One region of the Klebsiella sp. HN106 genome, then DNA from elsewhere that is predicted to be linked to it. Evidence: predicted binding sites of a transcription regulator. Region 1 holds the regulator's gene; the other holds the start of a gene.

What was found. Region 1 encodes LexA, which represses DNA repair genes until DNA is damaged. Its sites were predicted from a motif close to TNCTGTATGTACATACAGNA; they were not measured.
Region 2: the regulator LexA is predicted to act here: its motif matches at 3,493-3,512, upstream of dinG (ATP-dependent DNA helicase DinG).

Annotation. Positions count from the first base shown of each region.
Region 1 covers NZ_JBLURD010000003.1:319,949-327,179, forward strand. Annotated here, with positions in the region: gene ACSIPU_RS12490 (quinone oxidoreductase) at 1-382, shown strand, start outside; gene pspG (envelope stress response protein PspG) at 764-1,006, opposite strand; gene dusA (tRNA dihydrouridine(20/20a) synthase DusA) at 1,147-2,145, opposite strand; gene ACSIPU_RS12505 (cupin domain-containing protein) at 2,250-2,738, opposite strand; gene zur (zinc uptake transcriptional repressor Zur) at 2,943-3,458, shown strand; gene ACSIPU_RS12515 (CsbD family protein) at 3,549-3,758, opposite strand; gene dinF (MATE family efflux transporter DinF) at 3,895-5,211, opposite strand; gene lexA (transcriptional repressor LexA) at 5,281-5,889, opposite strand; gene ACSIPU_RS12530 (diacylglycerol kinase) at 6,012-6,380, opposite strand; gene plsB (glycerol-3-phosphate 1-O-acyltransferase PlsB) at 6,510-7,231, shown strand, end outside.
Region 2 covers NZ_JBLURD010000002.1:236,916-244,146, forward strand. Annotated here, with positions in the region: gene ybiJ (DUF1471 family protein YbiJ) at 1-191, shown strand, start outside; gene ybiB (DNA-binding protein YbiB) at 324-1,292, opposite strand; gene dinG (ATP-dependent DNA helicase DinG) at 1,335-3,479, opposite strand; gene ACSIPU_RS07760 (small membrane protein) at 3,939-4,049, shown strand; gene rhlE (ATP-dependent RNA helicase RhlE) at 4,164-5,528, opposite strand; gene ACSIPU_RS07770 (transketolase family protein) at 5,829-6,821, opposite strand; gene ACSIPU_RS07775 (transketolase) at 6,821-7,231, opposite strand, start outside.

The DNA of each region.
Region 1 (7,231 bases):
GAAAGCGATCACCGACGGTAAGAAAGTTCAGGTGGTTTATGATTCCGTCGGTAAAGATACCTGGGAAGCGTCTCTTGATTGCCTGCAGCGCCGGGGGCTGATGGTGAGCTTCGGCAACTCTTCGGGCCCGGTGACCGGCGTGAATCTCGGCATTCTCAACCAGAAAGGTTCGCTGTACGTTACCCGCCCGTCGCTGCAGGGCTATATCACTACGCGCGAAGAGCTGACGGAGGCCAGCAACGAGCTGTTCTCGCTGATCGCCAGCGGGGTGATAAAAGTGGATGTTGCGGAGAGTCAGAAATATGCATTGAGCGATGCCCGCCGCGCGCATGAGGTGCTGGAAAGCCGGGCGACGCAGGGCTCGAGTTTGCTGTTGCCATAGTTATGGCTTTTCCCTAAATGAGCCGGGCTACAGGAAGAGGGTAAGTGAATGAATCCCCAGGAGCTGACAACAGTAAGCGACTGGGGTGAATGACAAATCTGTCAGAAACAGATTTGAACGCCGCAAAGCGACGGCCCGTAAGGGCGAGTCTCATGGATGAGACGAGTCACTCAGCAACCAACGCCCCTGCAGCCTGAAGTATGACGGGAGAAGAAGAAAAGTTTAGGGCTTCCCCCTGGGAAGCCCTTACTTTTTTTGTTCGGCTGTATGTAGGGTACAGCTCGATGAATTCGTTAACGCGCTAATAGTGACAGATTTAATAAGCAAAGCCTACGCTGTTTTATGCAAAAATCTTCAGGTTGTGACATACCGCTCAATACCTTAGTAACGCCAGCGGTTATTACCGCGATAACGGTTCCCGGTTGGCGATTTTATCGCCCGAATCACCCACACCACGACTACGGCCAGCAGCAGCCAGGGCAGCAGCTTAATCATTAACGCAAACAAACCACCGACAAACATCAGCGCGGTCGCGACCACAATCGCGGCAATAATTCCCAGCAGTGAAACGCCGGTGACCAACAGCATGACAAAAAAGCCAATAACAAATAAGAGTTCCAGCATCGTCTTTCCCCTAAAGAAATGTAATCTACCTTGCTGGATATTACAAAAATCATGCCAAATATAAGTTATTGAATAAAAACAAAAACGCCCGACATGTCAGGTGCCAGGCGTGGTGAATTTGACCAGATTTTAGCGAAAAACTAACGCTTGTCGGCAACCAGTTTCAGCGCCTGTTCCAGTACATTGATGTCGGCCCCGGCTTTATGCGCATTTTCGCTCAGATAGCGACGCCACTGGCGCGCGCCGGGAATGCCCTGGAAGAGCCCCAGCATATGACGCGTCACGTGCCCCAGGTAGGTTCCGTTACTCAGTTCGCGTTCGATATAGGGATACATCGCCCGGACCACGGAAACCGGGTCAGCATCGACGCCTTCCACGCCGAAAATCTCCCGATCCACCGAGGCCAGAATACCCGGATTCTGATAGGCCTCACGTCCTACCATCACGCCGTCCATATGCTCAAGATGCTCCTTTGCCTCTTCCAGCGACTTAATACCGCCGTTGATCGCCATGGTCAGATGCGGGAAATCGCGCTTAAGCTGGTAAACGCGTGGATAGTCCAGCGGCGGGATCTCGCGGTTCTCTTTGGGGCTCAGGCCTGAAAGCCAGGCTTTACGCGCGTGGATGATAAACATCTCGCATTCGCCCTTCCCGGATACCGTTTCGATAAAATCGCACAGAAACTCATAGCTGTCCTGGTCGTCAATGCCGATACGGGTTTTTACCGTAACCGGGATCGACACGACGTCGCGCATCGCTTTAATACAGTCAGCCACCAGCTGCGCGTTCCCCATCAAGCAGGCGCCAAACATACCGTTCTGTACGCGATCGGACGGGCAGCCGACGTTGAGGTTAATTTCATCATAGCCGCGCGCCTGCGCCAGCTTTGCGCAGTGCGCCAACGCAGCCGGATCGCTGCCGCCGAGCTGCAGGGCGACCGGATGCTCTTCCTCGCTGTAGGCCAGATAGTCGCCCTTACCGTGAATAATCGCACCGGTGGTCACCATTTCGGTATACAGCAGCGTGTGGCGCGACAGCTGACGCAGAAAATAACGGCAGTGTCTGTCGGTCCAGTCGAGCATGGGCGCGATGGAAAAACGGTGGGCAGCAAAAGCAGTAGGCGTTGATTCTGACATCATGGCGAATAAATAAGCATCCGGGTAAAAAGGGGCGCTACTATAGCACAAAGATAAACCACTGGCGCATAGCGTCGGCGCCCCCCCTTTCCATCCCGCAATAAACGCTATTTTTTCCGCGGCTTGCCGTCGTGAGGGCCGAAAAACTGCGGCGGATGGTCAACCCAGCGATCCTGACGCGTAGCGGCATAGCCGGGGTTAAGCGGATAGTAGATACGATTAAATTTCTTGTTTGCCTCACCCACGACTAACAGGCGGACCTCCTGTTCGGTGTTATTGAGGAACGTGTGGCAAATGCCGGTTCCGGCAGGAAAACCGACGCTATCCCCCGGCTCCAGCTTCCACAGGTAGCCGTTAATCCACACTTCCGGATAGCCTTCCAGCACGTAGATAAACTCTTCTTCGTCGCTTTCCGCATGTGGATAAGAAGTGCGGCGCCCGGGCGGCAGGCGCTCATGGTGGATCCCCAGGCGATTGAGCCGCAGACCGCGCGCCAGCGGCGCACCGATGGAGAAAAGCTCGGTACTGTCAGGGTAGGTGGAATCATCCGCCCCTTCCAGTTCACGCCAGTGTCGAATGCAATCAGGTCGTTTCATCGTTTTCTCCCGAAAATGAGATGCATCAGGTATAGCATAAGGGGGCAAGCCAGAGCGACCCCAGGAGCGTGACGGCTGGGACGAATTGACGCTGCCAAAGCGTATGTGACGCGAAGTGTGACGGGTATAGTCCGCCGGGTCTCGGCGTTTCATCGGTATCGTGATAAAGTAACAGTTTGAGATTCACGCAACCAGAGGACGCTCATGGATAAGACCACTTCGCAACAAATGTTAGCGCATGCTGAAAAGCTCTGCGCGCAGCGTGGCGTGCGCCTGACCCCGCAGCGCCTCGAAGTATTGCGTTTGATGAGCCTGCAGCAAGGGGCAATCAGCGCCTACGACCTGCTCGATCTCCTTCGTGAAAAAGAGCCCCAGGCTAAACCGCCGACCGTCTATCGGGCGCTGGAGTTTTTACTGGAGCAGGGGTTCGTGCATAAGGTGGAATCGACCAATAGCTACGTGCTGTGCCACCTTTTCGATCAGCCAACCCACAGCTCAGCGATGTTTATTTGCGACCGCTGCGGCGGCGTGAAAGAAGAGTGCGCGGAAGGCGTCGAAGATATAATGCATACGCTGGCGGCAAGAATGGGATTCGCGCTGCGCCACAACGTCATTGAAGCTCACGGCCTCTGCGCTGCCTGCGTCGAGGTCGAATCCTGCAGTACGCCGGGCCACTGTCATCACGACCATACCATCCAGATAAAAAAGAAAGCCCGCTGAGGCGTTAGCCGCAGCGGGAATCAAGGGTAGCAGTACCTCCATGTACCGATCGTGCAGGCAATAACAGTGGGTTAAAACACGACGTTTTCGCTACCAGCGGTAGTCGTTTTTGGTTTCCCAATCGGTCACTTCTTTGTCTGCCTGGTCTTTTTCATATCCATAACGTTCCTGGATTTTACCGACCAGCTGGTCACGCTTACCCTCAATGACGGTCATGTCATCATCAGTCAGCTTGCCCCATTTCTCTTTCGCTTTACCTTTGAACTGTTTCCAGTTACCGCCGATTTCGTCTTTATTCATCATGCATTCCTCATCGTTCGGTTATCGTTCGGTGAATGAACAGCCCGCTGTGTTTCGGACATGACTTAACTATAGATGAGTATTCTGAGTAAGATTTATTATTCGGAATCTTTAACCATCAGATGTACTAAATGCACTACGAAAACCAGGTTCCGCGCCGCCAGTGCCGCCGCCAGATCGCTGCCAGGGAAGCGCCGCGCAGAGCGAGAAAGACCGTCAGCGCCAGCCACAGTCCATGGTTACCGAGCGTGGGTACCGTCAACAGCGTCAGGGCAAACCCCGCCGCCGCCACCGCCATGCTGTTACGCATCTCCGCACCGCGCGTCGCACCGATAAACATGCCGTCCAGCAGGTAGCACCAGACGCCAATGACCGGCAGAATCATCTGCCAGACCAGATAGCGGTCGGCCAGCTGCTGCAGGGAAGGCAGCGAGGTCAGCAACGCAATAATCTGTTCGCCGGCAAGTCCGTAAATCAGCGCAAACGCCAGCGCCACTATCCCTGACTGGCGGCAAGCCGCATGCCAGACAGCCAGCAGCCGTCTATCGTCACGCGCGCCGTAGGCCTGCCCGGAGTGCGCCTCAACGGCGTAGGCAAAACCGTCCAACGCGTAGGCGGTAAAGGTCAGCATCGTCATGAGAACCGCATTGACCGCGACGACATCGGCGCCGAGGCGAGCGCCAAATACCGTTACCGCACCGAAGCAAAGCTGTAGCAGCAGCGAACGCAGCATGATGTCGCGATTCAGCGCCAGCAGGCGACGTATATCGCCGCGCCAGGCGTTTTTTAGCATTAACAGGGAAACGCCGCGCAGCGCCAGCACGCGCCTTGCCATCAGCAGGCCGATAAAGAAAGTGGCGTATTCTGCCGTGACCGTTGCCAGCGCCGCCCCCTGCACGTTCATATGCAGACCCATCACCAGCCATACATCGAGCACAATGTTAAGAACATTGCCGACCACCAGCAGGATCACCGGCGCTCTGGCGTACTGCACGCCCAGCAGCCAGCCCAGCAGGACCAGGTTCGCCAGCGATGCCGGCGCGCTTAGCCAGCGGATCTCAAGGAAGCGTCTGGCCTGTTCGAGCACGGCTTCGCTGCCGCCGACGATGTGCAGCGCCAGGTCGATCAACGGCATCCGCAAGAGCACAATGGCCGCCCCGGCGGCCAGCGCCAGGCACAGCGGCTGCACCAGCGCACGCGCCAGACGCTGCGGATCTTTAGCGCCGTACGCCTGGGCCGTCAGCCCAGTGGTACTCATTCGCAGGAACAACAGCAGCATAAAGAGGAAGCTGGTTGCCGTTGCGCCAACCGCCACGCCCCCCAGATAAACCGGGCTATCGAGATGACCAATAACGGCGGTGTCCACCAGTCCGAGCAGCGGAACGGTGATATTGGAGAAGATCATGGGCAGCGCTAAGCGCCACAGGGCTTTGTCGGCGGCGTTAAAAAACATGGAGAGAGTGCCAAAAAGAGGAAAAACGACGCAGCATCATGCATCAGATGATGCCGCGAGAGGAAGAGTTTACTGCCAGTTGCCGTTGCGAATAACGCCGACGGCCAGGCCTTCAATGGTGAAACTTTGTTGACGAAGATCCACCACGATTGGCGAAAATTCGCTGTTTTCCGGCAGCAGTTCGACGACGTTACCCTGCTTTTTCAGGCGCTTTACGGTCACTTCTTCGTCAATACGCGCCACAACTACCTGGCCGTTACGCACATCCTGAGTTTTATGGACTGCCAGCAGGTCGCCATCAAGAATGCCGATGTCTTTCATCGACATACCGCTGACGCGCAGCAGAAAATCGGCATTCGGTTTAAACATGGCCGGATCGACCTGATAGTGGCCTTCAATATGCTGCTGGGCCAGCAGCGGTTCCCCTGCTGCTACGCGGCCAATAAGCGGCAGGCCCGTTTCTTCTTCCGTCAGCAGACGAATACCGCGGGAGGCGCCGGAAACGATTTCGATTGCGCCTTTACGCGCCAGCGCTTTCAGGTGCTCTTCCGCCGCGTTTGGGGAACGGAACCCCAAGCGCTGAGCAATCTCCGCACGCGTCGGCGGCATGCCCGTCTGGCTGATATGATCCCGAATGAGATCAAACACCTCTTGCTGCCTGGTCGTTAACGCTTTCATTCCGCCCCCTGGGTGTATATACAGTTATGCTGTGAGTATATACAGCTAACGGTGATTTTGGAACCACATTTCACACAAAAATCAGGAGTTTCTTTTCGTTTTGCGAGCCGCTACGACAGGAGTTAGCGGTAATTTGCCCATAAAAGGGTTCCCCAGGTGATCAGCGCGATGACAATCGCCAGCAAAACCGCCGCAGAGCCCATGTCTTTCGCGCGCCCGGAAAGCTCATGATGCTCAGGGCCTATACGGTCCACGACCGCTTCAATCGCGCTGTTGATAATTTCAACTATCATCACTATCAGGACCGAGCCAATTAACAGCACCCGGGTAATGGCATCGACGTCTAACCAGCAGGCAATCACCACGGCAATGATGGCCGCGATGCCTTCCTGACGAAATGCGGCCTCGTTGACCCATGCCGCCCGGAATCCTTTCCAGGAATACCCTGCCGCTTTAATAATTCGGGTTAACCCAGTGGTATTATTGGCCATCAAACAAACCTTTTTATGTAAATGACGTCAATGAGTGTACGCGTTTGCCGCGTTACAACGGAAATTTTGCGCACTTTCTGTTATTCTTGCGGCGCATTTGCATGATTAACCAGAGGCTTCACATCGTCTATGTCTGGCTGGCAACGAATTTACTATAAATTACTGAATTTACCATTAAGGGCGCTGGTAAAAAGCAAGTCGATTCCGGCACAACCTGCTCAAGAGTTAGGCCTGGATACCTCGCGGCCCATTATGTACGTCCTGCCCTACAATTCGAAGGCGGACCTGCTGACGCTGCGCGCGCAATGTCTGGAGCATGAGTTACCGGACCCGCTGGAGCCGCTGGAGATCGACGGCGCCCTGCTTCCGCGCTACGTATTTATCCACGGCGGACCGCGCGTATTCACCTATTACACGCCGAAAGAAGAGTCTATCAAGCTCTTTCACGACTATCTGGATTTGCACCGTAATCACCCCGATCTTGATGTGCAAATGGTGCCAGTCTCGGTCATGTTCGGTCGCGCACCGGGGCGTGAAAAAGGCGAGGTTAACCCGCCACTGCGCATGCTCAACGGCATTCAGAAATTCTTCGCCGTTCTGTGGCTGGGCCGCGACAGCTTTGTGCGTTTCTCGCCTTCGGTCTCGCTGCGTAAAATGGCGGACGAACACGGCACCGATAAAACTATCGCTCAGAAGCTGGCCCGCGTGGCGCGTATGCACTTCGCCCGTCAGCGTCTGGCGGCGGTCGGTCCGCGCCTGCCTGCGCGCCAGGATCTGTTCAATAAACTGCTGGCGTCGAAAGCCATTGCCCGTGCGGTAGAAGACGAAGCGCGCAGCAAGAAAATTTCTCA
Region 2 (7,231 bases), on a different contig from region 1:
AGCCGGTGACCTCGGCTCAGGCAGAAAGCATGAATAAAATTGGTGTAGTTTCCGCTGAAGGCGCGACGACGCTGGATGGACTGGAAGCTAAACTGGCTGAAAAAGCAGAGGCTGCCGGCGCGACCGGTTATAGCATTACCTCAGCTAACAGCAACAACAAACTTAGCGGTACCGCGGTTATCTATAAATAATCGCCGCGACTTGCCGCTATTTCCTGTAGCCACATCCTGTAATGCCACTGTTTTAACCCTGTAAGATCCTTTAATACCCTTGCCTTGCCCGTCCACGCCACTGGACGGGCTTTTTTTTGCCTGCCGCTACGGTTACCAGCGCTCAGCCACCTTTGCCAGGCCCTGTTCAAGAGACGGAACGGCGCCGGTGGCCACAAGACAGCAGGCCAACTGAATTCGCAATGATTGCGGTAGCGGTGCGCTCCCGACGATGCAGCGCTCAATCCAGCGGGCGGTGACTTCAGGATCTTTTGACTCCGGCAGGGCGAGTGCCTGCGCGGCTACGCTATCCTGTCGTTCATTTACCACCCGCATACCAGATGCATCAATCAGGCTAATCTGCGGACAGCGCTGCGGGTTGGCGTAAACCTCCCCTTCGGTACCGTGCATCAGCAGCGCCCGCCCGCCGATTTCGGCAAAGAATTTCGCTACCCGGCCGACGTATTCCGGGTGTGAAACGCTCGACAGGCGCAGCGCCGCCTCTTCCGCAAAGGGTGTCGCCAGCTTGGCCAGCGTGTGGGCGCTGTTGCGCACGCCCATGCGCCAGCGCATCGCCAGCTGTTTTTCCAGCGGTGGGCAAAATGCGCCGACCGGAACGTAAACCGGCTGATGGCTATCCAATCGCGCCTGGGCCTGACCCGCGTGAAGCGTCGCCGGGATACCCATCAGTTCAAAAATCGTTTCCGTCACCACGCGGGTCGGATCGTGGCTCACGCCGTGGACGATGACCGGGAAGCCGAGCTTATGCAGCAGGACGGCGAGCAGAGGGGTCAGGTTTGCCTGTTTACGCGCGCCGTTATAGCTGGGGATCACAATGGGCATCGGTTTGGCGACCGGCGGAGTCAGCTTAATCGTATGCGCCTGCATCGCTTCATAGAAGCCCTTCATCTCCGCTTCGCCTTCGCCTTTAATGCGCAGAGCGATAAGAATGCCGCCGAGCTCAAGCTCAGGCACCTCGCCGTTAAGCATCCGCGAGTAGAGCGCGCGGGCTGTCTCCACATCCAGGTCGCGGGCGTGGTTCTTTCCGCGCCCGACTTCTTTAATAATCTTGCTGTAGTCCATTGCAGGCTCCTCTGAGCTTCTCACATCGTCGACATTGCACCACTATCGCCGCTTGCGACGCGTCGGTTTTGCTTTCGTTTTTACTATAACCTCAGGGACGGCAGGCTGCTCTATCGGAAATACGGGTAATGCGTTCAACAGGCGCTTACCGTAATTTTTGGTTAACAGACGTTTATCATAAATCACCACCTCTCCCCAGCAGCTATGACTGCGGATCAGGCGCCCCACCTGCTGAATCAGGTTGAATGACGCGCTGGGCAGGCTCTGGACTTCGAACGGATAGCGGTTGAGGCTTTTGAGCCATTCACCTTCGGTGATCACCACCGGGCTGTCTATTGGCGGGAAAGCTATCTTATGGATATGCACCTGGCTTAACAGCTCGCCTTTTAAGTCCAGACCTTCCGCAAAGGATTGCAGCCCAACCAGTACGCTGCGCTCGCCGCCTTCAACGCGTTTGCGGTGCAGCTCCACCAGTCGGTAGCGGGGCTTATCGCCCTGAACCAGCAGCAGCAGGCGCAGATCGGTCACGTGCTCGAGAAAACGCTGCATCGCTCTTCCGCTGGCGAACAGCACCAGCATGCCGAGATGCTTTTTGCTCTCGACCTGTTCACGGAAATAGGCGGCCATTTCGGCAATATGCTGCTCTTCGTTATCGATAAGCGGTTCATAATGCATCTGCGGAATGACGATTTTACCCTGTTCGACGTGGTTGAAGGGCGAATCCAGCGCCACAAAGCGATCTCCGGCTTTCTCTTTCAGCCCGCTCATCTCCTGCAGGCGAGAGAAGCTGTTCAGCGAACGCAGCGTCGCAGAGGTGACGACGATATGCGGGACGCTGCGCCAGAGCAGCCTTTCCAGCTGATCGCTGACGCGGATCCCCACGCAGTGGAACCAGATATGCATCTGACCATCGCGCAGATCGCGGGTAACCCATTTAGTCACCGGTGCGCCGGAGGACTGCGCCAGCGACGCCAGCCGCCACAGTTTACTTTGGCTTTCAAACATCCCCAGCGCGCGGTTCATCTGCAGCAGAACCCGGTGCAGACGCACCACATCGTGCGTGCCGGTTTTTTCGCCCAGATCGTTAAGGAACAGCTCCGCCAGGCCGCGCAGCGTTTCGGTGAGTTTCGCCAGCCGCTGGCAGATCTCCATGACTTCCTGCGGCAGTTCCCCCATCGGAAAGCGATGCTCCGCCTCCTGGCCGGCCGGCATGTAGAGATTGAGAATATTATTCAGCGAGGAGATTAGCTCGAACAGCTCCTCGCAGTGTCCAGTCAGACGTTCGGGATTCGCCAGCGGCGGCGTGGTCTTAGGGCGAAACTGCTCCATGCAGGTTGCAACCAGCTTAGTGAACAAATCCAGCTGCAGGCGATACCACGGGGCGGTAATTTCAGCGCTCATTTCCAGCGCATCGCGGGCGACCTCCGGCAGATGGTGGCCTTCATCAAGCACCAGCAGTAGATGCTTCGGCTCCGGCAGCACCGCTTCGCTCTCCATAGCCGCCATCACCAGCGCATGGTTCGCCACCACCACTTCCGCTTCCTGGATTTCCCGTCGGGCGACAAAGAACGGACATTCGCGATAATAATGACAGTTTCGATTCAGGCAGCTGGCTTTATCCGTGCTCAGGCGGCTCCACAGAGAATCATCCACGTTTTTGTCGGTATGATCGCGCAGGCCGTCCCATTTGTAGCTATCGAGATCCGCTTTCAGCGTTGCGCACAGCTTCTGCTCCGCCTGGTTGTTAGGCGTGAGTTCGTCATCAAGAAAGGCCAGCAAATCCTGCTGCGTCGGTTCCGTGCTGGCAAGCGCGGCCAGGTTACGCGGGCAGACGTAGCGCCCGCGGCCAAAGGCGGCGGTAAAGCGCAGATCGGGGATGATTTTGCGCAGCAGCGGCAGATCTTTACTGTAGATTTGGTCCTGCAGCGCAACGTTGGCGGTGCTGACCACCAGCGTTTTTTGCTCTTCGCGGGCAATAGCAATGCCAGGGATCAGATACGACAAGGTTTTGCCGACCCCGGTCGGCGCTTCAATCGCCAGGTGCCGCCCCTCTTCTCCGGCGAGCGTCTTCGCCACATCGGCGATCATCTGCCGCTGCGGAGGCCGGGGAATAAAGTCAGGAATTTGTTCCTGAAGCGCCTTATACCAGGCGGCGATTTGCGCTTTCAGCGCTGCGGTCAAAGCCATGAGAAAACCTGAATACTGTATAAACAGCCACTATTGTGCCATTTTTGCCGGGAGGGAGGTATCCCTTTTTCGGCAAACAGGAAGCGGTCTCGCAGAATCAGGTTGAAGTCGGTTTATGCAGCCACAACCAACGCTCGACATCCACTTAATGAATAATGTGTCATAACGTTATTTTATCCGGGCTGAATATAATTTTCAAAATACCAGCACAGTCACCAAAATCGCTATCAATTTAACTTTATGGGCATTCAAAAAAACATGAAGATGTTTAAAATCATCTAAACGAATTCCGAAAAATATCGTCAAAAAGACCGTGAAATTAAAATTAATCCTTTAATTTCAGATACATTAAGAATATCTACACTCATAATATATTATATCTTAAACGCTAATCCGTATACTGCTTTATGAACCCGCAGGGTCTGTAAATTATTGAGGGTATATATGGTTGCTTTTTTAATGTTATTAGTATCTGTCATTCTTTTGATAGTTGCAGGTTATAACTTTGTTAGTTATTGCAAAAATCGTAAAAATAGTTCATTGCCAAAAGTAAGATCTCATAAAAGATAAATAGCGAGCGGCAACATTGAAGTCAGACTTAGCGGGAGAGTGTTAAATTTTAATCGCGATGTGTTCTCAAAGGAACAAGCTGCGGTAGATTTCCCCACCGCAGCCAGAACAACTTTACTCAGCCGCAGCAGGTTTGCGCGGGCGGCGACGGCGAGGAGGCTTACCGTCCTGAGTGCGCGCTTTCGGCGCTTCGCCATCGGTGCGACGCGGAGCAGCCTGCTGGGCACGACCTTGTCCCTGACCACCACGTCCCTGGCCGCTCCGGCCCTGGCTCTGACCGCCACGACCGCCGCCGCGCTGCTGCTGGCGACCGTTCTGAATCGGCTCGGCTTTGATCGACGGATCCGGCTCGTAACCCGCAATGGCGATGCGCGGGATCTCTTTCTTCAGCAAGCGTTCGATATCATGCAGCAGCTTATGTTCATCTACGCAGACCAGCGACAGCGCTTCGCCCGTTGCCGCAGCGCGCCCGGTACGACCAATACGGTGCACGTAATCTTCCGGCACGTTTGGCAGCTCGTAGTTCACCACGTGCGGCAACTCTTCAATATCCAGACCGCGCGCGGCGATATCGGTTGCGACCAGCACGCGGATGCCGCCGGATTTAAAATCAGCCAACGCTCGGGTACGCGCGCCCTGGCTCTTGTTGCCGTGAATAGCGGCGCTGCGGATGCCGTCTTTATTGAGCTGTTCCGCCAGGTGGTTTGCGCCGTGTTTGGTGCGGGTAAAGACCAGAACCTGCTGCCAGTTACCTTCGCCGATCATCTGCGACAGCAGCTCGCGCTTGCGCTTTTTATCGACAAAATGCACCAGCTGGCTCACCTGCTCAGAAGCGGTGTTACGGCGGGCGACTTCGATTTCCAGCGGGTTATGCAGCAGCTTTTCCGCCAGTGATTTAATGTCGTCGGAGAAAGTTGCGGAGAACAGCAGGTTCTGCCGCTTTGCCGGCAGCTTCGCCAGCACCCGGCGAATATCGTGAATAAAGCCCATATCCAGCATACGGTCGGCTTCATCCAGCACCAGCACTTCGACTTTGTCCAGGCTCACGGCGTTCTGATGCTCAAGGTCCAGCAGACGGCCAGGGGTTGCCACCAGAATATCGACGCCGCTGCGCAGCTTCATCATCTGTGGGTTAATGCTTACGCCGCCGAAAACCACCAGCGAACGAACGTTAAGGTATTTGCTGTAATCCCGGACGTTCTCGCCAATCTGTGCCGCCAGCTCGCGCGTCGGGGTCAGGATCAGGGCGCGCACCGGGCGACGACCTTTGGCGTGGGGTTCTTTTTGGATCAGGTGCTGAAGCAGCGGCAGCGTAAATCCCGCCGTTTTGCCGGTACCCGTCTGGGCGCTGGCCATCAGATCGCGGCCCTGTAATACTGCCGGGATAGCCTGCTGCTGAATAGGGGTTGGCTCTACGTAGCCCTGCTCAGCGACGGCGCGCAGGATTTCAGGATTCAGGCCAAGGGAATCAAAAGACATAACAACTCCGAACCGCCCCGGCCCGTCACAGGCGTAGTTTTCAGGGAGATTATTGCGAAAGAGATGGCAAAAACCACAATGCCATGAAGTTGCGCAGTCTAGCAGATTTTGTGACGAACCGCATAAAATCTGCCGAAAAGAATCCTCTGCCTCACAAACGACAGCTCCCCGTTCTGTCGATGAGAAGCGGCGATGGCGCTTCGCGCCAGGCGTCCTCGAAATAGCACGTTTAATGCCTCGACAGGGAAGCCGCGAACAAAAGCAGAGAAGCGCCGCCGCAGGACGCGGCGGCGAAAGCAATTAACGCAGGCGATACTTAATTTTTTCGACCATCCTCGCGGTGGAAATACCGTAGCGATCGTGCAGGGTCGGCAGCGCGCCGGCCAGCAGGAATTCGTCAGGCAAGCCAACGGTATCCAGCTCGCAGCGCACGCCTTTGCGCATCAGCAACGCGGCAACCGCCTCCCCCAGTCCGCCAACCGAAGTATGGTTCTCGGCAGTAACCACCAGGCGACCGGGCTTCGAGGCCTGTGCAATAATCGTTTCTTCATCAAGCGGTTTGATCGTTGGCACGTGCAGTACGGCTGCGCTGATATTATCGGCCCGCAGCTTTTCGACCGCCTCGAGGGCGCGCATGGTCATCAGCCCGGAAGAGATAATCAGCACATCGTTGCCATCTTCAAGCAGCTTCGCCTTGCCCAGCTCAAACTGATAGTCGTACTTATCCAGCACCAGCGGCACCTTACCGCGCAGCAGGCGCATATATACCGGACCGTTATGGTCGGCAATCGCCGGTACCGCCTGCTCTATCTCCAGCGCATCGCATGGGTCGACGATGACCATGCCGGGAATGCCGCGCATGATCGCCAGATCTTCCGTTGCCTGATGGCTCGGCCCGTAGCCGGTGGTCAGGCCCGGGAGCGCCGCGCAGATCTTCACGTTGAGATGCTCCTCGGCAATGACCTGATGAATAAAATCATAGGCGCGGCGGGTAGCAAAAGCGGCATAGGTGGTGGCGAAGGGAATGAATCCCTCTTTCGCCATTCCTCCCGCCGCCCCCATCAGCAGCTGTTCCGCCATTCCCATCTGGAAAAAGCGATCCGGGAAAGCCTGCGCGAAAATGTGCAGATCGGTGTACTTTGACAGGTCCGCGGTCATACCAACGATTTCTGGTCGCTGCGCCGCCAGCTTCGAGAGCGCAACGCCAAACGGTGCCGGAATCGTCGCCTGACCTTCGTCAGCAATAGAAGCGATCATCGCGGACGTTTTTAAACGTGGTTTACTCTGGCTCATTACAGCACTCCTTCCGGTTTGTTGGCGTCCAGCACCGCAATCGCTTTTTGCCACTCATCGGCATCGACGCGAATAAAATGGTTTTTATCCCGGGTTTCGAGGAACGGGACCCCTTTACCCATCAATGTGTCGCATAAGATGACCCGCGGCTGGTTGCCCGCATGATTTTTCGCGTTATCAAAGGCGGCCATCACCGCCGCCAGATCGTTACCGTCGACGCGCTGCACGTACCAGCCGAAGGCGGCCCATTTTTCATGCAGCGGCTCAAAGCCGAGAATTTTGCGCGAATCGCCGTCCGCCTGCTGTTTATTCACGTCAACGATGTTGATCAGGTTCGTCAGGCCGTAATGCGCCGCCGACATCGCCGCTTCCCAGGTGGAACCTTCATCCAACTCCCCATCCGACATGGA